One region of the Streptomyces sp. NPDC001002 genome, then DNA from elsewhere that is predicted to be linked to it. Evidence: riboswitches for the same ligand, from Rfam matches in the RefSeq annotation. Region 1 holds a riboswitch; the other holds the start of a gene.
The links. A riboswitch is a leader RNA that binds a small molecule or an ion and turns the genes downstream of it on or off. The one in region 1 is predicted to bind cobalamin.
Positions count from the first base shown of each region.

Region 1 (4,378 bases):
CCGAGCAGCCGTACGACGGCGACGTCCGCGCCATCGAGGAGCGCGGGCAACTCGCCCTCGACATCCACCCGGTTCGGGTTGCCGATCCGGTACCCGGCGCCGGCGGCCCGGGCCGCCAGCAGATCCGTGTCGGCGGTCGACAACAACAACACTGTGCTCATGCGGGCGCTCCCGGTGGAATGAAAGGCAGTCCTTGCGGCGCGCCGGACTCGATGAGCCGCCACAGCGCGTCCGTGTCCGCGTGCTGTTCGATCAGGTCGCCGAGCCGGTCGAGCTGCTCCTCGCGCAGCGCGGCGAACGAGGTGTCGGCGGCCGGCACGAACCGGCGCCCCGCGGCGGCCGCCACTTCGCGCAGGAACGCCCGCCGGAACCCGTCCGACTCCAGCGAGCCGTGCCAGTGCGTGCCCCAGGTCTGACCGACCCGGCACCCGTCCAAGAAGGCGTCCCCTCCTAGGACTTCCGCGACTCCGTGATGGATCTCGTACCCCTCGACCGGCTCGCCGAGGGCTTCCCCCACCGGCCGGGTGAGGGTCTTCTCGCGCGCGAACCGCACCCGCAGGGGCAGTACCCCGAGCCCGTCCACGTGTCCGCGCCGGCTCTCGACCTCGTCCTCGATGTGCTCGCCGAGGACCTGGAAACCACCGCAGATACCGAGGATGGGTCGCTGCTCGGCGGCCCTGCGGACGAGGGCGTCGGCAAGTCCCCGCTCCCGCAGCCATTCCAGCGCCTTCACCGTCCCCCGAGTCCCTGGGATCACGACGAGATCGGCGTCGGCCAGTTCCTCGGGCCGGTCCACGAACCGCACCACGACGCCCGGTTCGGCGGCCAGCGCGTCCACGTCCGTGAAGTTGGACATGAGCGGGATCGCGCACACGGCGACGCGCAGCACGTCCTCGCCGACGGGTGGGGCGGTGTTGGACTCCCGCACGGTCCCGCGCAGGGAGATCCGCAGCCCGTCCTCCTCGTCGATCCCGAGGCCGTGCTGGAACGGCAGGACGCCGTACGTCCGGCGCCCGGTGAGGTCGAGGAGCATCTCCAACCCCGGTTCCAGCAGCGAGACATCGCCACGGAACTTGTTGACGACGAACCCGGCTATGAGGGCCTGGTCCTCGGGCGAGAGCAGCGCGACGGTTCCGAAGAAGGAGGCGAAGACGCCCCCGCGGTCGATGTCCCCGACCACGAGCACGGGAAGTCCGGCATTCCGGGCGATCCCCATGTTCACGATGTCGGTCCGCCGCAGATTGATCTCGGCAGGACTGCCGGCCCCCTCACAGATCACCGCGTCATACGTGCCCCGCAACTCGGCGAGACAGTCGAGCACGGTCCCGAGCAACTGCTCCTGCCGCCCCCCGTGATACCCACGCGCACTCATCTCGCCCACGGGCTTACCCATGAGCACGACCTGACTGCTCCGCTCGCCACCGGGCTTGAGCAGCACGGGATTCATCAGCGCGGTCGGCTCGATCCGACAGGCCTGCGCCTGCATGGCCTGTGCGCGCCCGATCTCCGCGCCCTCGCGCGTCACGAACGAATTGAGGGACATGTTCTGCGCCTTGAAGGGCGCGACCTTCACGCCCTGCCGCACCAGCCACCGGCAGATCCCGGCCGTCACGACGCTCTTGCCGGCGTCGGAGGTGGTCCCGGCGACCAACAGCCCGCCGCCGCTCATGAGTTACGTCCCTTCGCGAGCAGCCGCCCGGCGACGCTCACGCCGAGCGCGAGCAGACCGACGCGCCGGGAGAGCCGTACGGCCCGATCGATGTCGTCCACGGCCACCGCACGCCCGGCCCCATTGAGCACGGGCCGGTGCTCAACTCGCCCGCCATAGGCGAGCGTCCCGCCCAGCCGCACCCCGAGCGCCCCCGCGAACGAGGCCTCCACGGGCCCGGCGTTGGGGCTCGGGTGCTTGCCGGCGTCGGTGCGCCAGGCGCGTACCGCCCCGCGCGGATCGTCGCCCGCGACGGTCGCGAGGACGGCGGTCAGCCGCGCCCCCGGCCAGCCGGCCACGTCGTCGAGACGGGCCGAAGCCCAGCCGTACCGGCGGTACTTGGGCGACTTGTGCCCGACCATGGCATCGAGGGTGTTCACGGCCCGGAAGCCGACGAGCCCCGGCACGCCCGCCACGGCACCCCACACCAGCGCGCCCACCACCGCGTCGGAGGTGTTCTCGGCGACGGACTCGACGACGGCCCGGGCGATCCCGTCGGCGTCGAGGGCCTGGGGGTCGCGCCCGCAGAGATGGGGCAGCCGGGCCCGCGCGCCCTCGATGTCCCCGGCCTCCAACGCCCGCCCGATGACCCCGGCCTCGCGGGCGAGGGAGTTCCCGCCGACGACGGCCCAGGTTGCGGCCGCGGTCAGCGCGACGGAGGCGGTACGGGAGGGTCGTACGGCCGAAGTGGCCGCGGCGGCGAGGGCGACGGCGCCGCCCGCGCACACGGCGGTGTGCAGGGCGCCCCAGCCGCGGTGGTCGCGCCACAGCACCCGCTCCACGGCACCGGCGGCCCGGCCGAACGCGGCGACCGGATGGCCGCGGCGCGGATCGCCGAGCAGATGGTCACCGAGGAGGCCGGCGGCGGCGCCGTACGCGAAGACGCGATCGGCACGCATCGGCTCAGCCGGCCGTGGGATCGGGCAGAGCTCGGGTGATGAACCTCAACAGGCGGCCGCGCATGGCGAATTGTCCTCACTCAGGGTGTCCGCGCCCTGGTTCGAAGAGAGCGACGGCGAGAGTTCCTGGCTCCCGGGACTACCTACCCCGGTGACAGTGGCGGGACCGCGCCGGAATCACACCGGCTTCCTCTCTTGCCGCCGTACTTGGCCCCGGCAGTCCACCACGGGCCTGGAAGAACCGTCAACTTGCCGCTGACCTGCACAGCTGCGGTGTGCTGAGGTCCACATCGTTGATTTGCCGTCAGGAGTTTGAAACGGCGCTTTCTGTGCTCTTTCCCGGCCAGGAAGGTGGGCAGACTACGGGAACAGGAGTGCGTGTACGTGTCGACCGGCGGTGTCCGGCCGGTGCGCGGAGCCAGTGTTCGTGACCGTGCGATTGCTATCGGAACTGGAGGAGGTGGGCGTGGTCGACAGGGAGCTGTCGGTGCGGGTGTGGTTCAGGAGCAGTCACTCCAGCAACGCCGGTGAGTGCGTCGAATTGGCCTCGGGGAGAGATCGCGTACTGGTGCGTGACTCAAAGCGTCATCAAGACGCTGTGCTCACCTTTCGTCACGCGGCGTGGTGTGGTTTTCTGGCGGGGCTTGTGGACCCGGATATGCGCGGTGGCTGACTCGCCGCGCGGGGGGACGGGAGGTACACGTATGGGAGACCGGGCCAAGGAATCCGCTTCTGCTCATGTGGGTGATCGCGGTGCGGGGGTCGCGTGGACAGCGGATGTTGTACCGCTGGCGCTCTTCTGCTCGGTGACGGGAGTACTGGCCGTCGGGATGGGTGCACTGGCGGCGCTGTTGGTGCCGGCGGGCGCGACGCGCGGTCTCGTCTGGCTGGTGGTGACGGCCCTTCTGGCCGTGGGAGCCGGCCTGTGGTGGGGGCTCACCCCCGTCACGGAGCGCCTCCAGGTTCTGAACCGTGGTCTGGCGGCGGTTCAGTCCGGCCGGAGGCGCCACCGCTGACGGACGTGCCCGGTGCACCGGTGGAACGATTGCGCAGTGTTCTGCCGAGGCCCGCGCCCAGCGCGGTGAGGACCGCTGCGCTGACGGCACCGACGACGGCTGTGGTGAGTGGCGTCGTGGAACCGAGGGCAATGCTGGGCGCGACCCGCGTGGCGACCGTGATGCTGAAGAGCAAGATGCTGCCGCAGGCCGTGCCCAGCAACAGCCGGACGGACAGGAGCCGTATCTCTCCGGTCACTCGGGCGCTCTCCACCTGGATAAGAGCTTCTGCCCATTCCGGCCGCTGCATGGCGTACGCCTTGAGGGCGCAGTCGTCGAGAGGGATCGAGCCATTGTCAGCCGTATCGGATGGGGTGTTCGACAGGCCGCTGGTGGGAGCGGCTTCGGTGGGCATCCGCAATCGCTGCCACCACGCTCGTATTCCGAAGACCGCCATGGGCCCTCCCCCGTCTCACACCGGGCTGTTCCAGCCCGGATTCAGCTGTTGCCCAGGCTCTCCTTGACCGTGTCGAGGAGTTCGGTCATCCGGTCGCCTTCGTACGCGATGGCGCTGATCTCTTCGAAGCACTCCTGGTAGCGAGCCGAGAGCCCCAGGTCGTCACGGCTGGAGAGACCCCCCGCAGGGCCCTCCAGGTAGAGAAGATCGTCGTCGTCCTTGAATCCGAGCAGGATGAAGGGCGTGGTGACGCTGAAGTGAGCCCCCGCGGAGAGTGGCAACACGCGGACGGTGGCCCTGGGGTGTTCTGCCAGCGATT
Region 1 covers NZ_JBSFLV010000055.1:10,477-14,854, forward strand. The annotation lists gene cobN (cobaltochelatase subunit CobN) at 1-161, opposite strand, end outside; gene ACWDR3_RS24455 (cobyric acid synthase) at 158-1,669, opposite strand; gene ACWDR3_RS24460 (cobalamin biosynthesis protein) at 1,666-2,607, opposite strand; cobalamin riboswitch at 2,709-2,848, opposite strand; gene ACWDR3_RS24465 (DUF397 domain-containing protein) at 3,101-3,280, shown strand; gene ACWDR3_RS24470 (hypothetical protein) at 3,553-4,059, opposite strand; gene ACWDR3_RS24475 (helix-turn-helix domain-containing protein) at 4,101-4,378, opposite strand, start outside.

Region 2 (4,378 bases), on a different contig from region 1:
GGTCGAGAAGGTTCTTGGCTTCGGTGGTCATTACTGGCATGCCTCGCAGGACTCGGGGTTTTCCAGGGAGCAGGCGACCGCGTCGGGGTCGGCGATCTGCTGGACGGGGATGGGGGTTTGGGTCTGGGCCTGGGCCGCGCGGGCGATCCTCGTCGCCGGCCTCGACCGCAGGTAGTACGTCGTCTTCAGGCCCTGCTTCCAGGCGTACGCGTACATCGACGAGAGCTTGCCGATGGTCGGGGTCTCCAGGAAGAGGTTGAGGGACTGGGACTGGTCCAGGTACGGGGTGCGGGCCGCGGCCATGTCGATCAGGCCGCGCTGCGGGATCTCCCACGCCGTGCGGTACAGCGCGCGGACGTCCGCCGGGATCCAGGCGAAGGCCTGCACCGAGCCGTTGGCCTCGCGCAGGGCCTCGCGGGTGCGGGCGTCCCAGACGCCGAGTTTCTTCAACTCGTCGACCAGGTACGAGTTGACCTGGAGGAACTCACCGGACAGCGTCTCGCGCTTGAACAGGTTGGAGACCTGCGGCTCGATGCACTCGTAGACGCCCGCGATCGAGGCGATGGTGGCGGTGGGGGCGATCGCGAGCAGGAGGCTGTTGCGCATGCCTACCCTGGCGATACGTTCCCGCAGTGCCGACCAGCGCTCCGGCCAGGTCAGTTCGACGTCGTAGTGGTCGGGGTGCAGGACGCCCCGGGCCGTGCGGGTCTTCTCCCAGGCCGGCAACGGGCCGTTGCGCTCGGCCAGGTCCGTCGACGCCTCGTACGCGGCGAGCATGATGCGCTCGGCGATGCGGGTGGAGAGGGCCTTGGCCTCGGGGGAGTCGAAGGGGAGGCGGAGTTTGAAGAAGACGTCCTGGAGGCCCATGGCACCGAGGCCGACCGGACGCCATTTCGCGTTGGAGCGGCCCGCCTGCTCGGTCGGGTAGAAGTTGATGTCGACGACCCGGTCGAGGAAGGTGACGGCCGTGCGGACGGTCTCGTCCAGCCGGTCCCAGTCGATGTCCCGGCCGACCACGAAGGCGCCGAGATTGACCGAGCCCAGGTTGCAGACCGCGGTCTCGCCGTCGTCCGTGACCTCCAGGATCTCCGTGCAGAGGTTGGAGGAGTGGACCGTGTGGCCTGGCTCGGCGGTCTGGTTGGCGGTGCGGTTGGCCGCGTCCTTGAAGGTCAGCCAGCCGTTGCCGGTCTGCGCGAGGGTGCGCATCATGCGGCCGTAGAGGTCGCGGGCCGGGATGGTCTTGCGGGCGAGCCCGGCGGCCTCCGCCTTGCGGTACGCGGCGTCGAACTCCGCGCCCCACAGGTCGACCAGTTCGGGCACATCGGCGGGGGAGAACAGGGACCAGACGCCGTCCTCGTTGACCCGCCGCATGAACTCGTCCGGGATCCAGTGCGCGAGGTTCAGGTTGTGCGTACGCCGGGCGTCCTCACCGGTGTTGTCCCGCAGCTCCAGGAACTCCTCGATGTCGGAGTGCCAGGTCTCCAGGTAGACCGCGGCCGCGCCCTTGCGCCGGCCGCCCTGGTTCACGGCGGCGACGGAGGCGTCGAGCGTCTTGAGGAACGGGACGATGCCGTTGGAGTGCCCGTTCGTGCCGCGGATCAGTGAACCCCGGGAGCGGATGCGGGAGTAGGCGATGCCGATGCCGCCGGCGTGCTTGGAGAGGCGGGCGACCTGGTGGTAGCGGTCGTAGATGGAGTCCAGCTCGTCCAGCGGGGAGTCGAGGAGGTAGCAGGACGACATCTGGGGGTGCCGGGTGCCGGAGTTGAAGAGCGTGGGGGAGGAGGGGAGGTAGTCGAGCCGGCTCATCAGGCGGTAGAGCGAGGCGACTTCGTCGAGCGCACGCCTGCTGTCGTCCTCCGCCAGACCGGCTGCCACGCGCAGCATGAAGTGCTGCGGGGTCTCGACGACCTTGCGGGTGATGGGGTGGCGCAGCAGGTAGCGGCTGTGCAGGGTGCGCAGGCCGAAGTAGCCGAAGCGGTCGTCGGCCTGCCGGTCGATCAGTTCGTCGAGGCGGGCCGCGTGGACGCGGACGAACTCGGCGGTGCGGTCGGCGATGAGGCCCTCGCGGTGGCCGACGGCGACGGACTCGGTGAAGGACGTCACGCCCTGCGAGGCGGCCTCGGCGCGGATCGAGATGGTCAGCAGCCGGGCGGCGACCTGCGAGTAGGCGGGGTCCTCCGAGATGAGACCGGCGGCGGCCTCCGTGGCCAGCTCGCGCAGTTCGGCCTCGTCGGCCTGCGCGGAGCGGCCGCGCAGCGCGGCGGCGGCGACGCGGCCGGGGTCTGCGTCGGGGAGGTCGGCGGTCAGCTCGGTCAGGATCCGCAGCAACGCGGTACCGGGGCCGTCGGTCTCCGGCGCGGTGACTGAAGCCGGGTCGGCTGGCGCGATGGTCACGTGGGGCTCTCCCTCGCTGGGCACGGGGGCCTGGCGGAGGGCAGGGGGCAGCCACGAACGCACGACGGCGTCGCGTCCCCGGCCCATTCCACGAGGCCCGGACGTCATGGCACCCGACCGGCTTGGTCGGGCGCACTGTCGGCAGGTCCTCGGACTGACGCCCATACGTGTGCGAACACGCATGAGTACACCGTTGCGGGACAGTTCCGGATTCGCACCGGATTCCCCTGCGACGACAGCGAGCATGAGCATACATCTTGTGCTGGGTTGTAGTAGCACCCCTAGATGTTGTGTCGCGCGCCGACTTCGGAGCGTGTCAGAACGTCAACTGATAGGTGAGCAGCACGAAGTCGCCGGCCTCCGGAATGGGGTTCCAGTCGCGCTCCGGGACGCGGACGAAGCCGAGGCGTTCGTAGATGCGGTGGGCGGCGCGCATGGTCGGCTGGGTGGACAGGACGATGCCGGTGCAGTCCTCGGCGGCTCGCGCGCGGTCGACGCAGGCGCGGACGAGTGCCTCGCCGGCGCCCCGGCCGCGGGCGGCCCGGTCGACGGCGAGCATCCGGATCTCGGCCTCGGTGGGGCCGGCCCGCTCGGCCATGTGCGTGCCGGCCGTGACGAAGGTGACCCCGCCGAGGATCCGGTCCCCGTCCGCGGCGACCAATACGTCGGCGACGGTCGCCCGCTTGGCCACGTCTCTGAGCTCGCCGAGGTACCAGTCGCTCTCCCCGAAGGTCAGCAGGTCGTCCTGGAGATAGGCCTGGGCGGTGATCTCGCCGAGGGTCTCGTATTCGCTGGGGTGCGCTGCCCGGATCACGATGTCCATGGGGGCGAGTGTGCCCGACGGGTACGACAACGGGCCGCCGGTTTTTCTCCGACGGCCCGCTCGTCCGGTGCGGCTCAGCTGCGGGCGGCGTAACCCCGTACCTTCAGCGTGGCGTTGTTGCGGCCGGGCAGCTTCGGTCCCTCGGCGCCTACCCAGCGGTACTGCTTCATGGTGATGCTGTCGGAGCCGCGGCCCGCGTTGCCCTCGACGGTGGTCACCGTGCGGCCGTCGCTGCCGCCCACTGCCACCACGACCGCGACATGCCCCCTGGGCGCACGGCTGTTGTGGTTGTGCCACACGATCACGTCCCCGCGCTGCGGCGGCTGTCCGGGTCGGTAGGGGTGGAACCGGTCGCCCACGCCGGTCTCCCAGGCCCGGGAGGACTTGTAGTCGGTGGGCGTCGCGGCCGAGTTGGCCCACATCGCGCGGGCGAAGTAGCCGCACCACGCGTCTCCGTTGAAGCCGTTGTACTCGTTGAGGTTCTTGCCGCCCAGGTAGTTGTCGTGTCCGGAGTCGCCGGGCGTGCTCAGCCTGACCGGGCCGTTGGGGGTCGCTTTGTAGCGGTGCGCGGTGGTGAGAGCGGTGTTGGCGCGGTCCACGATGGCCTGACGGAGGGGACTCGGCGCCGAGTTCGGGCGGGCGGCCGATGTGGCCGGGGCGGTGGACGCGGTCGCGGGAGCGCAGACGAGGGCGGGGACGGCGAGCAGGGCGGCCGCGATCAGGCTGTGCAGGGCATGGTGGCGCACGGATTCCTCCGGGGTGGTGGGTGAAGGGATAAGGGGCGCGGCGCACAACTCGCGTTCTCGCATGTGATGCCGCGCCCGCTGAACGCGCCGTCACTCCGGGTAGGTTGCCGACTCCGGAATGCGACGATGTGACGACAGGTGTAGCAGGTGCGATCAGAGTTCGACGAGGCCGATGAGGGGGTTGCCGGTTGCCGAAGCGAGGGGCAACCGGCAACAGGCGGGGACGGTGACGCCGACCGGCCGGACGGATCAGGAAACGGCAAGGCAGCCGGCTATGGCGCCGAGGTGCGGCGGCGCCGGATGGCGGCCGGTCTGACCCAGGACGCGCTGAGTACGAAGGTCAAGTACGACAAGGCCCACATCAGTCGCGTCGAGAACGGCCGGGCACCGGGCAGTGCCACTCTCGCCCAGGCCC
Region 2 covers NZ_JBSFLV010000084.1:25,056-29,433, forward strand. The annotation lists gene ACWDR3_RS31210 (ribonucleotide-diphosphate reductase subunit beta) at 1-31, opposite strand, end outside; gene ACWDR3_RS31215 (ribonucleoside-diphosphate reductase subunit alpha) at 31-2,394, opposite strand; cobalamin riboswitch at 2,518-2,646, opposite strand; gene ACWDR3_RS31220 (GNAT family N-acetyltransferase) at 2,711-3,217, opposite strand; gene ACWDR3_RS31225 (CHAP domain-containing protein) at 3,292-3,963, opposite strand; gene ACWDR3_RS31230 (nSTAND1 domain-containing NTPase) at 4,249-4,378, shown strand, end outside.
Region 2: another riboswitch for cobalamin. It lies ahead of ACWDR3_RS31215 (ribonucleoside-diphosphate reductase subunit alpha); the one in region 1 lies ahead of ACWDR3_RS24460 (cobalamin biosynthesis protein).